2 regions of the Peribacillus sp. FSL P2-0133 genome follow, and region 2 is predicted to be linked to the other one. Evidence: a T-box and tRNA genes for the amino acid it is inferred to sense, from the RefSeq annotation. Region 2 holds a T-box; the other holds one or more tRNA genes.
The links. The T-box of region 2 lies ahead of tyrS (tyrosine--tRNA ligase). A T-box ahead of a tRNA ligase gene usually reads a tRNA of that ligase, here a tRNA-Tyr.
Positions count from the first base shown of each region.

Region 1: it encodes a tRNA-Tyr, which carries the amino acid that the T-box ahead of tyrS (tyrosine--tRNA ligase) is inferred to sense. The anticodon was not compared.

Region 1 is NZ_CP150254.1:167,618-175,319, reverse strand. Features, by position in the region: gene MKY17_RS01025 (CdaR family protein) at 3-1,361, opposite strand; gene cdaA (diadenylate cyclase CdaA) at 1,354-2,178, opposite strand; gene MKY17_RS01015 (anti-sigma factor) at 2,397-3,020, opposite strand; gene sigW (RNA polymerase sigma factor SigW) at 3,037-3,600, opposite strand; gene MKY17_RS01005 (aspartyl-phosphate phosphatase Spo0E family protein) at 3,773-3,958, shown strand; gene rocF (arginase) at 4,097-4,999, opposite strand; tRNA gene MKY17_RS00995 (tRNA-Ala) at 5,206-5,281, opposite strand; tRNA gene MKY17_RS00990 (tRNA-Gly) at 5,303-5,374, opposite strand; tRNA gene MKY17_RS00985 (tRNA-Gln) at 5,378-5,452, opposite strand; tRNA gene MKY17_RS00980 (tRNA-Tyr) at 5,557-5,640, opposite strand; tRNA gene MKY17_RS00975 (tRNA-Thr) at 5,659-5,734, opposite strand; tRNA gene MKY17_RS00970 (tRNA-Val) at 5,750-5,825, opposite strand; tRNA gene MKY17_RS00965 (tRNA-Glu) at 5,834-5,908, opposite strand; tRNA gene MKY17_RS00960 (tRNA-Thr) at 5,941-6,013, opposite strand; tRNA gene MKY17_RS00955 (tRNA-Asn) at 6,017-6,091, opposite strand; rRNA gene rrf (5S ribosomal RNA) at 6,137-6,252, opposite strand; rRNA gene MKY17_RS00945 (23S ribosomal RNA) at 6,327-7,702, opposite strand, start outside.
Region 2 is NZ_CP150254.1:4,309,554-4,317,255, forward strand. Features, by position in the region: gene refZ (forespore capture DNA-binding protein RefZ) at 1-213, opposite strand, end outside; gene MKY17_RS20715 (GAF domain-containing protein) at 368-847, shown strand; gene rpsD (30S ribosomal protein S4) at 1,378-1,980, shown strand; gene tyrS (tyrosine--tRNA ligase) at 2,079-3,335, opposite strand; T-box leader at 3,403-3,619, opposite strand; gene MKY17_RS20730 (transglycosylase domain-containing protein) at 3,768-6,800, shown strand; gene acsA (acetate--CoA ligase) at 6,933-7,702, opposite strand, start outside.

The DNA of each region.
Region 1 (7,702 bases), 1.7 Mb from region 2:
GGTCATGTCTCTTCGTCTTTTTGTGAGATGGTGACCGAAACCGTTTTAGAATCCAGTTCCCATTCCACTCCCTCAGGCACTGTTACCGCCAAATCCACATCATGCGTACCTTCATCTAAATTACTCACATCTACTGTAAGATTAATGTCGTCTTTAGTTATTTTCTTCAAATCATCCGCCTCACCAAGCAAAGTGATGCTAGTTACATCGGATTCCAATTCGGCATTTTGGTCATCCTGTATGCCCACAGGCACTATTTGTATATTGTTGAAAGTTTTAGACTCAATGGCAGCCGGTTCATCTTCTTCTGCTTCTTCTTCGACTACTTGTTCTTCTTGTTTTTGTTCGGTTTCTGGTTCTTCCTCTTCTACGACTGGCTCTGCATTCTCTTCATCCACATCAACTTTCTCTGTACGAATCTTGACCTTTGCCTTACCCAAGGACATTTTTTGTACACTTTCCGGTTTATCAAGATCAAGTTCCAGTTCTGTATCACCATCAATTTTCGAGATATTTACAGGAAGAACTACTTCATCTATTTTCTCCAGGCTCGTTTCCGAACCAAATAAGGTGACCTCTTTTGGGTCGACACTTATACTCGTGATTCTGATGCCATCCTTTGTCTTGCCAGTTTGCTTCGGTGCTATCGACACCGTCTTGGAAGGAATGCTCACTTCTAAGGAAACTGAAACAGTAGATGGCTCGATCGTCACATCCAGCTTGTTCAAGTCCCTGTCCAGGGCTTTAACGGTTGCCTTGCTGTTCACCGTTTCGTTAAGTCCCTTACTTATTTCAAGGTTTGCCTTTACATAGGAAATTTGTTCAATCGCATCTTTAGCACCCGTTATTTTGACAGTTTTCGGGCTGACTGTTGGCTGGCCAGCGGTATATCCCTCTTCAAGTAAAGAGCTATTATACTCGGCTTCAACGGGGAATTCCTTCGTCACCCGTTCCTGAACGTTGACCTCCGCATATTCCGGATCGATCGTCGCCACTAACTTTTCATTCAAATCACTTATTTTAAATGTGACAGTTCTGTCCCCCATTGAGATTGCAGGATCGGAAAGGTCTACATACACTTTAAAGTCCCTTTGGTTTTTCGCATTTATCAATAAGCTTTTTGCTCCCTTTAGAGTAACATCAACCGCCTCCGGCACTCCGCTCACCACTAGATTCTCACGGTCATAGTACACTTCAACCGGTACATTTTCGATGGTCTCCGTACTGATTTCAGGGGCAGTCGATAAACCAAGGGATTTTTTATCCGACTCCATTTCGAAGTTAATGGAAATGAACAAAAGTGCCGCCAAGGCAAAAGCTACGATTCTCATAAACCAAGCGCTATTGGTGAATTTATCCATTCTTTTTCCCCCTCCAGTTAAAGATGCTTGAGGAAGTTGATTTGATGTTTTCCACTACCAGTTCACTTGTAAGCATGGCCCTAAATGATTCTTGATTCAAATCCCGGTAAAGTTCCCCGTTTTTAGTGACGGATATCCCTCCCGTTTCTTCTGAAACGACAATCGTAAGACTATCCGTAACTTCACTCATGCCTATGGCTGCCCTATGCCGTGTGCCAAGTTCCTTTGATATGAAAGGACTCTCTGATAGTGGCAAATAGCAAGCTGCAGCTGCCACCTGGTTATTTTGCAGAATAACTGCACCATCATGGAGCGGCGTATTAGGGATGAAGATATTAATGAGCAGTTCTGAAGAAATATAGGATTTTAGCGGTATCCCCGTTTCAACATAATCCCCTAGCTCCGTACCTTTTTCTATCGTAATCAAGGCTCCGATCCGCCTTTTTGCCATATAGGTGGACGCCTTTAGGATTTCTTCGACTAAACGCTCTTGCTGATTCTCTTCCGGAACGGTGCCCCTTGCAAAGAGCTTCCCGCGTCCTAATTGTTCAAGTGCCCTTCTCAGTTCAGGTTGAAAAATGACGAGAATCGCCAATACTCCCCAATTCATGACTTGTGCCATTAACCATCCGAGTGTATTGAAACCAAACAGGTTGCTTAAGCTTTTTACAATGACAATTACAAAAATTCCTTTTAGCAGCTGAATAGCCTTCGTGCCCCGAATAATAGTTAACAATTTATATATCACAAACCATACAAGGAGAATATCAATGAAATTTACTACATAGTCCCAAACAGTCAAGTTGGTTAAAGACATGTTGTTTCCTCCAGTCAGTATTACTCCAAATACAAATTACAATCTTTATACGATAACCTTAATAGTATACCATTTTTTAAATGATACATCTAAAAACTAGTGTGAGAAATTTACATAGGAAAAATGAATCATGAAAAAGGGTTCCCTTCCCTTTAAAAAATAAAGCTGAGCGAAGTCACCGTAAATGAAAAAACGGTGCCCCCTCCCAGCTTTATTCCTTATTCCTTTTTCTCCTCTTTAGCAGGAACCAACGAGGTTGCAGTATCCTTTACTTTATACCACATCCACTCAAAAGCTTGGTCAATAACATGGATGCTTCCAGTCACATTCCCTGCTTTTGACATATATTTATGCCCATTTATGACTGTCACATCTCCCTCTACTTCACCATCTATTTGAATGTTACCATTTTGAACTACCACATTCCCCTTGATTGTCTCACCTTCAGGCACAATCACCGTTTCACCTTCGACCACTAAGTTAGGCTGCTTTGATACTGAAAAATGTTCGTCCTGATTATAAGTGGAAAAAACAGATCCTGTCATCAATAAGATGAACATCGCTGCCGCTGTCATGAAGGGATGGCTTTTGAACCAACGTTTGGCACCTGTTGTTTTCGTTTCCTTTGGCAATTGAGCCATAACCTTTGCTGTAAAGTCATCCGGGGCCTTTATATGGGAAGTGCTTTGTACAAGAGCGACCGCCTTTTTCATTTCATGAAAGTAATCCCGGCATTCAGCACAGTTATGCAAGTGCTCCCGTAAAACTTCTTTATGCTCCGGTTTGATGTCCTCATCTAAATAATCATGCATATATTCAATGATTTCCTCATGGCAGTTCATTTTTCTCACCTTCTTTTTATAAATGGCGTAGTTGTTTACGCAAGGCTTCCCGACCGCGATGTATCCTCGTCTTAACCGTACCGACCGGCAAATCGAGTATTTCACTGATTTCCTTTAGAGATAACTCTTCAATATACTTCAATACGATTACCGATCGGTATTTCTCGGGCAATTTCATTATTTCCACTTGAATGGTTTCCTGTAGTTCTAAAGATTCAACCTCTTCCTCGGGTTTCGCCATATCCGATGCAATTTGGGAATACATATTCAATCCCTCTGTTCCTGCCACCTCTGCATCTAAATAGTAATCCGGTTTTTTCTTGCGAAGCCGGTCAATACAAAGATTGGTCGCAATCCGGTATAACCATGTAGAAAATTTCATTTGTATATTGAAACTTCGAATATTCACGTAGGCCCTTACAAAGGCCTCTTGTGCCAAATCTTCTGCTTCTTGCCTGTTTCCGAGCATCCTGAAACATATTTGGAACACTTTGTCCTTGTATATTTCGACAATTTCCCCAAATGCATTATGGTCTCCCTTTAATACTTGATTAATTCTCTCTCTAATGAGTGCATCCATTTTCCGGTATTACCCCCGCTCATGCGGCTATACGATTACTACGAACCGTAAGCTAAAAGGTTTCAAAAATTTAATACATTAATTTTAACAAAGTTTTACATTTTATGTTTAAGAAAAAAAAAACAGGGCTATATAGTAAGAAATTGTAAAATCCAAGGGAGTGATTCTCTATATGACTGCAGAACAAATTTTAGACCATATTGAACAATACAGACAGAAAATGATGTTTTTGGCTTCCCGTTCTTCAATGGTGGATAATGAAGTTGTTGAAGTTAGCAGCAAACTGGATTCTTTAATCATCCAATACATCCATTTAACTAAAAATGGAGACCTCACTGACAGACGTGCCCTCAAGTGAATATGGATATACGATTGCAACCATTTATCTATAGATATGTTCCTGTTACATACACCCTAGTAAATAAACCTACGTCTTCTAGCATATAAAAAACAGTAACCCATTACAAGCCGGTTACTGTTTCTTTTATTTTTTCAGTTATAATAATTTTTCTCCAAATAGCGAACCCATTAGAGCCACGGCCACGATCGCCGTCTTATTTCGCTCATCTAAAACGGGATTCACTTCAACGAATTCAGCTGATGTAATCAAGTTGGATTCCGCAAGCATTTCCATGGCCAAATGACTTTCCCGATAACTTATACCACCAATCACCGGTGTCCCCACTCCGGGTGCATCTGCTGGGTCGACTCCATCCAAATCCAATGAAAGGTGGACGCCATCCGTTCTCTCCCTTAAATAATCAATGCATTCTTCCATAACCCGTGCCATTCCCATGCGGTCGATCTCATGCATCGTGAATACTTTAATCCCTTTCTCACGGATAAGTTCTTTTTCCCCTTCATCCAATGACCTTGCTCCAATTATTACGATGTTTTCCGGTTTCACTTTTGGAGCAAAACCATGGATATTGATTAGGTCCGGATGTCCAAGCCCAATACTGACAGCTAGGGGCATACCGTGTATATTCCCTGATGGTGAAGTATCTTCCGTATTTAAATCCCCATGTGCGTCGTACCAAATCACACCCACATTTTCATAGTGCTTCGCGACTCCTGCCAGTGTACCTATAGCTATGGAATGGTCTCCTCCCAATACAAGCGGAAAGGAACCCCCTTCTATTATTTCATCAACTCTTGTAGCTAACAGGGAGTTACCCTTCGCTACAAGCTGTAAGTTTTTTAGATTTGTCCCAGGCTCATCTGCATTTTCAGGGCGCCCTACAATTATATCCCCTAAATCCTCTACTGCTATATTCAACTTTTCAAGACGCTCGACAATCTCTGCGCAGCGAATGGCACTAGGTCCCATATCCACCCCTCGCCTTGCTTGACCGAGGTCCATAGGCAACCCGATGACGGAAATTTTCTGAATAGACATACAATTCCCCCTTTCCATCATTTTATATCGTATATGCCGATTGGTTCAACTCGACATTTCCATGTATAAAGATGCACGTTCCTATCACATATGTTTTTTGTGAAATAATATCTTTCTGGGGATTAGTTTACCCAATTATGTCTTAAACAAAAAAAAGTCTTAAACCATTTTTGGCTTAAGACGTAAGTTTTGGTGTATGTAGTTGATGGTGGAGCCTAGCGGGATCGAACCGCTGACCTCCTGCGTGCAAGGCAGGCGCTCTCCCAGCTGAGCTAAGGCCCCTAAGGGATTTAAAATTTATTAAGCGGAAGACGGGATTCGAACCCGCGACCCCAACCTTGGCAAGGTTGTATTCTACCACTGAACTACTTCCGCAAATGGCTGGGCTAGAAGGGATCGAACCTTCGCATGACGGAATCAAAATCCGTTGCCTTACCGCTTGGCTATAGCCCAATATATGATATGTAATGATTAATGTTCAACAAAATAAAAAGGTGGTAATCATATATTTCCCCAATACAGAGAATATATAACTGATCCACAGGATTTTATTAAAATGGTGGAGGGGGGCAGATTCGAACTGCCGAACCCGAAGGAGCGGATTTACAGTCCGCCGCGTTTAGCCACTTCGCTACCCCTCCGCAATATATGGTTGTAAATGGTGCCGGCAAGAGGACTTGAACCCCCAACCTACTGATTACAAGTCAGTTGCTCTACCAGTTGAGCTACACCGGCAAGTAAAGAATAAAATGGTGGAGGATGACGGGATCGAACCGCCGACCCTCTGCTTGTAAGGCAGATGCTCTCCCAGCTGAGCTAATCCTCCGAATTAAATGGTGACCCGTACGGGATTCGAACCCGTGTTACCGCCGTGAAAGGGCGGTGTCTTAACCGCTTGACCAACGGGCCGAACTTTTTTTGTGTTCATAGATAGATTGGGAAGCTCCCAAGCGGATTCGAACCGCTGACCTCTTCCTTACCATGGAAGTGCTCTACCTACTGAGCTATGGAAGCATATGGCTCCGCAGGTAGGACTCGAACCTACGACCGTTCGGTTAACAGCCGAATGCTCTACCACTGAGCTACTGCGGAATAATATAATGTTTCCTAAAACCCATTTAAAGATTTAAATGAATAGCCTGGCAACGTCCTACTCTCACAGGGGGAAACCCCCAACTACCATCGGCGCTGAAGAACTTAACTTCCGTGTTCGGAATGGGAACGGGTGTGACCTCTTCGCCATCATTGCCAGACTATATTCATTTTTGAAGAATTTTCATTCCTTCAAAACTAGATAATAAGAAGGTATTTCATTTTTTTAAAAGCGTTGGTTAAGTCCTCGATCTATTAGTATCAGTCAGCTCCACATGTCGCCACGCTTCCACCTCTGACCTATCAACCTGATCATCTTTCAGGGATCTTACTAGCTTGCGCCATGGGAAATCTCATCTTGAGGGGGGCTTCATGCTTAGATGCTTTCAGCACTTATCCCGTCCGCACGTAGCTACCCAGCTATGCCTTTGGCAAGACAACTGGTACACCAGCGGTGCGTCCATCCCGGTCCTCTCGTACTAAGGACAGCTCCTCTCAAATTTCCTGCGCCCGCGACGGATAGGGACCGAACTGTCTCACGACGTTCTGAACCCAGCTCGCGTACCGCTTTAATGGGCGAACAGCCCAACCCTTGGGACCGACTACAGCCCCAGGATGCGATGAGCCGACATCGAGGTGCCAAACCTCCCCGTCGATGTGGACTCTTGGGGGAGATAAGCCTGTTATCCCCGGGGTAGCTTTTATCCGTTGAGCGATGGCCCTTCCATGCGGAACCACCGGATCACTAAGCCCGACTTTCGTCCCTGCTCGACTTGTAGGTCTCGCAGTCAAGCTCCCTTGTGCCTTTACACTCTACGAATGATTTCCAACCATTCTGAGGGAACCTTTGGGCGCCTCCGTTACTCTTTAGGAGGCGACCGCCCCAGTCAAACTGCCCACCTGACACTGTCTCCCACCCCGATAAGGGGCGCGGGTTAGAATTTCAATACAGCCAGGGTAGTATCCCACCAACGCCTCCACCGAAGCTAGCGCTCCGGCTTCTCAGGCTCCTACCTATCCTGTACAAGCTGTACCAAAATTCAATATCAGGCTGCAGTAAAGCTCCACGGGGTCTTTCCGTCCTGTCGCGGGTAACCTGCATCTTCACAGGTACTATAATTTCACCGAGTCTCTCGTTGAGACAGTGCCCAGATCGTTACACCTTTCGTGCGGGTCGGAACTTACCCGACAAGGAATTTCGCTACCTTAGGACCGTTATAGTTACGGCCGCCGTTTACTGGGGCTTCGGTTCAAAGCTTCGCTTGCGCTAACCTCTCCCCTTAACCTTCCAGCACCGGGCAGGTGTCAGCCCCTATACTTCGCCTTGCGGCTTCGCAGAGACCTGTGTTTTTGCTAAACAGTCGCCTGGGCCTATTCACTGCGGCTTTTCTGGGCTATTCACCCTAAAAAGCACCCCTTCTCCCGAAGTTACGGGGTCATTTTGCCGAGTTCCTTAACGAGAGTTCTCTCGCACACCTTAGGATTCTCTCCTCGCCTACCTGTGTCGGTTTGCGGTACGGGCACCTTACATCTCACTAGAGGCTTTTCTTGGCAGCGTGGAATCAGGAACTTCGGTACTATATTTCCCTCGCCATCACAGCTCCGCCTTAA
Region 2 (7,702 bases):
CTTATCAAGGACCAGGATATACTCTTCTAAATAGGAAATGAAACAGAATTCCAGCAACCCCTGTTTATTCTTGAAATAGTAGGCAATATTTGCAGCGTTCACTTTCGCTTTATTCGCAATATCCCGTATGGATGTAGCATGATAGCCTTTTAAATGAAATAAATGCAATGCGGCTTCCACAATGGCTTGTTTCGTTGGCGTCTGGCGATTCATTCAGGCAATCCCTCGCTTTCTTTGAGACAAGTCTTGTGGACTACTTCTTCACGGAAGAGCCTGAATCCTTTAGTAAGTTCTCGACAATTTCCCAACAATAAAGCATCATGATTAGATAGTGCTGTAAAAATATGCGGAAGACAGGTGAACGCTTTTGTTTAATGTCGAAATGTATCAAGGAAAAAAAGAAAAAAACTATGAACTGGTCCAAAAACAACTACTTGCATTAATCGAAGATGAAACGAACCAAATAGCCAATTTAAGCAATGCGGCAGCTTTACTTAATCTTTTTCTCGATGAGATTAACTGGGTAGGCTTTTATTTATATGAAGAAGGCCAATTAATTCTAGGACCCTTTCAAGGTCTTCCAGCCTGTGTCCGCATCCCAATGGGCAAGGGCGTATGCGGGACTTCAGCGGCAACTGAAAAAACCCTGCGCGTAGAGGATGTCCACCAATTCCCTGGACATATCGCCTGCGATGCGGCATCAAGATCTGAAATTGTCATACCGCTCATGAAGGATGGCAAATTGCTCGGTGTCCTCGATATCGACAGCCCGATAACGGACCGTTTTGACGAAATGGATCAGCAAGGACTGGAGAAGTTCGCTGAAATCCTTTCCAATCATCTATAATGGAAAAGGGAGCGGCAAACCTTGCCTGCTCCCTTTTCCATTACAGGACCCGTTGTACATGTACCCGGTCCTTTCCTGAACTTTTCGCAATATAAAACCCCTCATCGGCCCTTTTGACATTTTTAGCGAAGAATGAAACACACCCATGGCATAGGCACCCAAGAAATGTCTCAAACCATCCATAATTTTTGGATTCATTATTTCATAATGCTTACAATGAAAAAAAACACTCTATAAATTGCATTTTTTTAATATTTTGTATTTTCCTGCTGTGATTCTCTTTATCTATTCCTTAATAAATCATAACTGTCCTTGACTCATTGAGCAGAATATTATACAATACTCCTTGTGTAAAATATTGCAGCCTATGTGACAGCCTTTATGTTCTCATTTTGTTCCTCAATTCAGAGGTGTATCTCGTAACTCTCTGCTGCTAGGGCGAAGGTACATGAAAACAAAATGGTCATGATCGTACATTCACACGGTTTTTATTTTACCAAAATAAAAACATTTAAAGGAGGAGTCATCCTATGGCTCGTTATACTGGCCCAAGCTGGAAACTATCCCGTCGTTTAGGAATTTCCCTAACAGGTACTGGTAAAGAATTAGAAAAACGCCCTTATGCTCCAGGACAACATGGTCCTAACCAACGCAGAAAAATTTCTGAATACGGAATGCAACTGCAAGAGAAACAAAAACTTCGTCACATGTACGGAATCACTGAACGTCAATTCCGTTCAATGTTCGACCGCGCTGGCAAACTTAAAGGTGTTCATGGTGAAAACTTCATGATTCTTCTTGAATCACGTCTTGACAACCTAGTTTACCGTCTTGGTTTAGCTCGTACACGTCGTCAAGCACGTCAACTTGTTAACCACGGTCACATCACTGTAGACGGAAGCCGCGTAGACATTCCATCTTACAAAGTGTCTCTTGGACAAACAATCTCAGTTCGTGAAAAATCACGCAACTTCTCAATCATCAAAGAATCAGTTGAAGCAACTAACTTCGTTCCTGATTTCCTTACTTTCGATGCTGAGAAATTAGAAGGTACTTTCACTCGTTTACCAGAACGTTCTGAATTGCCTGCTGAAATTAACGAAGCTCTTATCGTTGAGTTCTACTCTCGTTAATAACTTCAAAAAACCTCATCCTTGGATGGGGTTTTTTTTTGCACCTAAACACCCTTGCATGACAAAGCCCGGCTGGGATTCAGCCGGGCTTTGAACAATCATTTCACTAATGTGTATTTCTTCTTGCCGCGACGAACGAGGATGAACTCCCCTTCAATCTTGGCAGCTTCCGTCACTACATATTGCAGATCAGTCACTTTCTCCCCATTAATGGAGATTGCCCCATTCTGAATATCTTCACGGGCTTGACGCTTTGATGGCGAAATTTTCGCTTCAACGATTAAATCGACCAAACCGATATCTTCTTTGCTCTCACGTTCGAAGCTAGGGACATCTTTAAAGCCCAATTTGATTTCCGCTGCACTTAAATTCTTCACCTCACCGCTGAATAGGGCGGCAGAGATTTTGATTGCTTGGTCAAGAGCTTCCTGACCATGAATCAAACGGGTCATTTCTTCCCCTAAAGCTTTTTGTGCTTTACGCAAATGCGGTTCGGACTGTACGGATTGCTCTAACTCTTCAATCGCCTCACGAGATAGGAATGTGAAGAATTTCAGGTATTTCACGACATCAGCATCGGCTGTATTGATCCAGAATTGGTAAAATTCATACGGAGTCGTCTTTTCCGGGTCAAGCCAAATCGCTCCGCCTTCCGTCTTACCGAATTTCGTTCCATCCGCTTTCGTTACGAGCGGGATCGTCATACCGAATGCTTTAGCATTCTCATCATTGGATTTCCTGATCATTTCAAGACCGGTCGTAATGTTGCCCCATTGATCACTGCCGCCAATTTGCAATTTACAGTCGTAATTGCTGTATAAATGACCGAAATCAATTCCTTGTAAGATCGTGTACGCAAATTCAGTAAAGGAAATTCCCGTATCCAAGCGGGAAGCAACCGTATCTTTTGCCAGCATGTAGTTTATACCGATGTATTTCCCGTAATCCCGCAAGAATGTAACCATATCGATTTTACCTATCCAGTCATAGTTATTGACCATGACCGCACCATTTTCACCGTCGAATTCAAAGATGTGGGATAGCTGCCCTTTTATGCAGTCTGCATTATAAAGCACTTTTTCCAGAGTTTGCAGCTGGCGTTCCTCTTTTTTACCGCTTGGATCACCAATAAGTCCAGTCGCACCGCCTACTAGCACAAGTGGACGATGTCCGTGCTGCTGGAAACGGCGCAATGTCAAGAATGGCAATAGATGTCCGATGTGCATACTATCCGCAGTTGGATCGACACCACAGTATAAAGAAATTTTCTCTTTTTCTAAAAGGGCCTTAAAACCCTCTTCATCCGTTTGTTGATAAATAATCCCTCTCCACTCGAGGTCTTTAAGCAATTCCATTAAATATTCCTCCTCCATCTTAGAAAAAACCCGCAAAAAGCACACAAAAACGCCCCTTCATAAAATATGAAGGGACGAATGAATTCGCGGTACCACCCAACTTGAGGACATAATATGCCCTCCGCTCAAGACGAATAACGGCCGTCAACCGTTTCCTGCTACTAATCATTTCACAGCAAATGCTCAAGGAAGTAATTCATCATACCATTTGTACCGATTTCCACTAACCACCGGCTCTCTGAAACAGGGATAGTCTGACTACTGGGTCCTATCATCGCGATCATTTAATCATTTTATTATTGTTAATAAACTTTTATCATACATAAGAATCATTGTCAACACCACTCTTACAGATTCTAGAAAAATAAGAAAGATGCCTTTCCCCTACCTGTTATATGCTATAATATATGTGATTTCAGGGGGTATGATACGATGAATAATAATCAAAAAGATAGATTTCTAACAATCTGGAAGCAGCTGACCCGTTTTTTTCAAAATGAAAAAACACACAAAAACGCGCGGGTTACATACCAAGTCATTTGGAATTTAACGCTGATCCTCATTATTGTCGGGATTCTAGGATTCTCATTCGCCGGCGGCGTCGGGGCCGGCTATTTCGCTGCCCTCGTCAATGATGAGCCGGTACGCTCAAAAGAAGATTTAAAAAAAGACATTTACAATTATGAAGAGACCTCTGAAGTATACTTTGCTGATAACGTATACTTGGGCAAGCTTAAGAGTGACCTTGAGCGTGAAGAAGTGTCCATCGATAAAGTTTCCGAGCATCTAAAAAATGCAGTCATCGCTACAGAAGATGAGTATTTTTATGAACATGATGGAGTTGTCCCGAAAGCCATCCTGCGTGCCGTTTACCAGGAATTTTCAAATGCATCCGTCCAATCGGGAGGAAGTACATTAACACAGCAGCTCATTAAAAACCAGGTCCTCACCAACGAAGTATCATTTGAACGGAAAGCAAAAGAAATCCTTCTTGCGCTCCGGGTCGAAAAGTTCTTTGAAAAAGAAGAGATTTTGGAAACCTACTTAAACGTCTCCACTTTGGGACGAAACTCTTCAGGCCGTAACATCGCTGGTGTCGAGTCCGCCGCTGAAGGTATTTTTGGCGTGGAGGCCAAAGATCTGACACTGCCCCAATCAGCCTTTATCGCTGGATTGCCGCAAAGCCCTTTCGGTTATACACCATATACCCAGAAAGGAAAACTGAAAGAAAATCAAGAGCCCGGCATCAACCGGATGAAAACCGTTTTAAAGCGGATGTATAGTAACGGATACATAACAAAAGAAGAATATGATAAAGCAGTCGCATACGACATAACAAAAGACTTTATCGGTAAAACGGAGATGCCATCCGAGAAATATCCATGGCTCACCTATGAAATCGAAAAACGCTCCATCGAAATCCTATCTGTCAGTCTGGCAAAAGAAGATGGATATGAAGAGAAAGATTTAAAGAATGATGATTTAAAAGATCAATATCTAGCACTTGCCGATCGTAAGCTGCGTCAAAACGGCTATCAGATCTATACGACAATCGATAAAAAGATTTATGACAAGATGCAGGAAGTAACGAAAAACTATCCGAATTACGGATACGATAAGACGGCACAAGTCGTCGATCCTGATACGAAAGAAATGAAAACGGTGAGTGAGCCCGTTGAAGCCGGGGCCATTCTTATCGAAAATAAAACAGGAAAAATCATCAGTTTCGTAGGCGGCCGTGATTTCAAGCGGGAACAGACGAATCATGCAACTGCATCACTGCGATCGAACGGATCAACGATGAAGCCGCTGCTCGTATATGGCCCAGGTATTGAGTTAGGAAAAATCTCACCTGGAAGTGTATCAGCCAACGTACCCATTTCCATTCCAGCAGGCAGCAAAGCGTGGCGTCCAGGAAACTATGGCGGCGGAAGCTATACGGGGGTAACGACAGCCCGTGAGGCACTTAAGAATTCCTATAATATCCCTGCAGCGCTCTTTTACATGAAAATAATCAACCAAAGGCCTGCTGCCTATTTGGAAAAAATGGGCTTTACAACTGTAACGAATGGGGATTACTCAAATCTTGCCATGTCATTGGGTGCCATGGACAGAGGTGTAACCGTTGAAGAGAACGTCAATGCATTTGGCACATTTGCCAATTCGGGGGAATTCGTCGATGCTTATATGATCGATAAAATCGTATCGAAAGATGGCGAGGTCATCTATGAACATAAAGCGAAACCAGTGGAAGTATTTTCTCCGCAAGCCGCTTACTTGACGCTTGATATGATGCGTGATGTCGTAAACAGCGGGACGGCCGCTTCGGTCAGAAACCGACTTGCTTTCTCAAGTGATTGGGCAGGTAAGACCGGAACGTCCCAAAACTATTGGGACGCTTGGTTCGTCGCAAGCAATCCAAATGTATCATTCGGTACATGGCTCGGATATGACACACCTAAATCCTTGCAAGGGACCTACAATGGTCTGGAATATAATAAACGTAATATGTATTATTGGGCGGATCTGATCAATGCCGCATACAAAGTCGATCCTAAACTCATCGACCCTGATAAGCGATTTGAAATGCCGGGCGGAATTGTCAACCGTTCCTTCTGTGGCGTTTCAGGACTGCTGCCTTCAAGTGCATGCCAAAAGGCAGGTCTTGTAAAATCAGATTTATTCATCGCCAAATATGCTCCATCCAGGGCGGATGATAGTTTCATAGATGGACAATATGTATCAGTCGGCAGCAAACGCTACGCAGCCCTTCCGCAAACGCCTGGCGAATTCACAAGCGGCGGGTTCATGTTGAATCCCGATTCCTTTGCAGATATCGGACTGAAATATGTCGTTGACCCGGGATCCGTGATTCCTGGAGGCGAAAAATCAGGAAATGTCGTCGGGGCGAAAGCGAAATTGAATGATAATGGCAAAGCACCAGATCCCCTATCCATAACGATCAGTAACGATAAGATTACATGGGGTCTGCATCATGAAGGAGATGTCGTCGGTTATCGTGTCTATAAGGACGGCAAAAAAGTGGCGAGCATCAATGCTGGTGGGAATCTTGTTTACAAAGTCGGCTCAGGCGGTTCCTATTACGTAACGGCCGTAGACATAGTCGGTAAAGAATCAGCCCCTTCCCAACGTGTTGAAAGCGGCGTTAAAAAAGCAGGTTCAAAAGAAGATTCCGCAAAAAATAAAGATGATCGCGGAAAAGATAAAGTAGCTAACGAAGATAAAAAACCAGACTCAAAAGAAGAGAACGGTTCAGATAAAGATAAAGAACCAGAAAATGAAACAAATAAAGATAAAGAGCCAGCCCTAGACAAAGATCAAAACAAAGAAAATACTGATAAAGAAAATCAAGAGACCGACAAAGTTCAAGACACTGTCAATGATAAAGACACTGTCAATGATAAAGAGCAAGACACGGATAAAGCTGAAGAAGAGGAAGAATGACACTCTTTCTTGAACTAAAACAGGCTGTCGGGTTAGCCCGACAGCCTGTTTCCTTATAATCTCCCAAAAAGGCATCCATGAAAGTGACAATGGATGCCTTTTCCTTTTCAATAATCAGCATGACTCAGTTTCTCAGTCCTCCATCGATGATAAATCACCAGTTGGCAAATCAAGTTCCCAAGCTTTCAGGACACGGCGCATGATTTTACCGCTTCTTGTTTTAGGAAGCTTATCCCTGAATTCAATTTCACGAGGTGCCGCATGTGCTGCTAGACCATGCTTTACAAATGTACGAATTTCCTCAATCAACTCATCGTTTGCATCGTATCCGTCACGAAGGGCGATAAACGCTTTGATAATTTCCCCCCGAACCGGATCCGGCTTACCGATGACACCCGCTTCAGCTACGGCTGGATGCTCGACCAACTTGCTTTCCACTTCGAAAGGTCCAACTCTCTCCCCTGCCGTCATGATGACATCATCCACACGGCCTTGGAACCAGAAATAACCATCTTCATCCATATATGCGGAATCCCCGGACACATACCAATCACCTGGCATAAAGTAAGATTCATATTTCGCTTCATTCTTCCAGACGGTCTTCATCATCGAAGGCCAGCCTTTCTTGATGGCAAGGTTCCCCATTCTATGCGGTGGAAGCTCGTTGCCTTGATCATCCACTATCGCCGCCTTCACACCAGGAATCGGTTTACCCATCGAACCCGGTTTGATTTCCAGGCAAGGATAATTGCAGATGACCTGAGCTCCGGTCTCCGTCATCCACCATGTATCATGGATACGGTGATTGAATACCTTCATCCCCCAGCGCACCACTTCCGGGTTCAACGGTTCGCCGACACTTAAAATATGGCGGAGAGTGCTTAAATCGAACCGCTTAACGA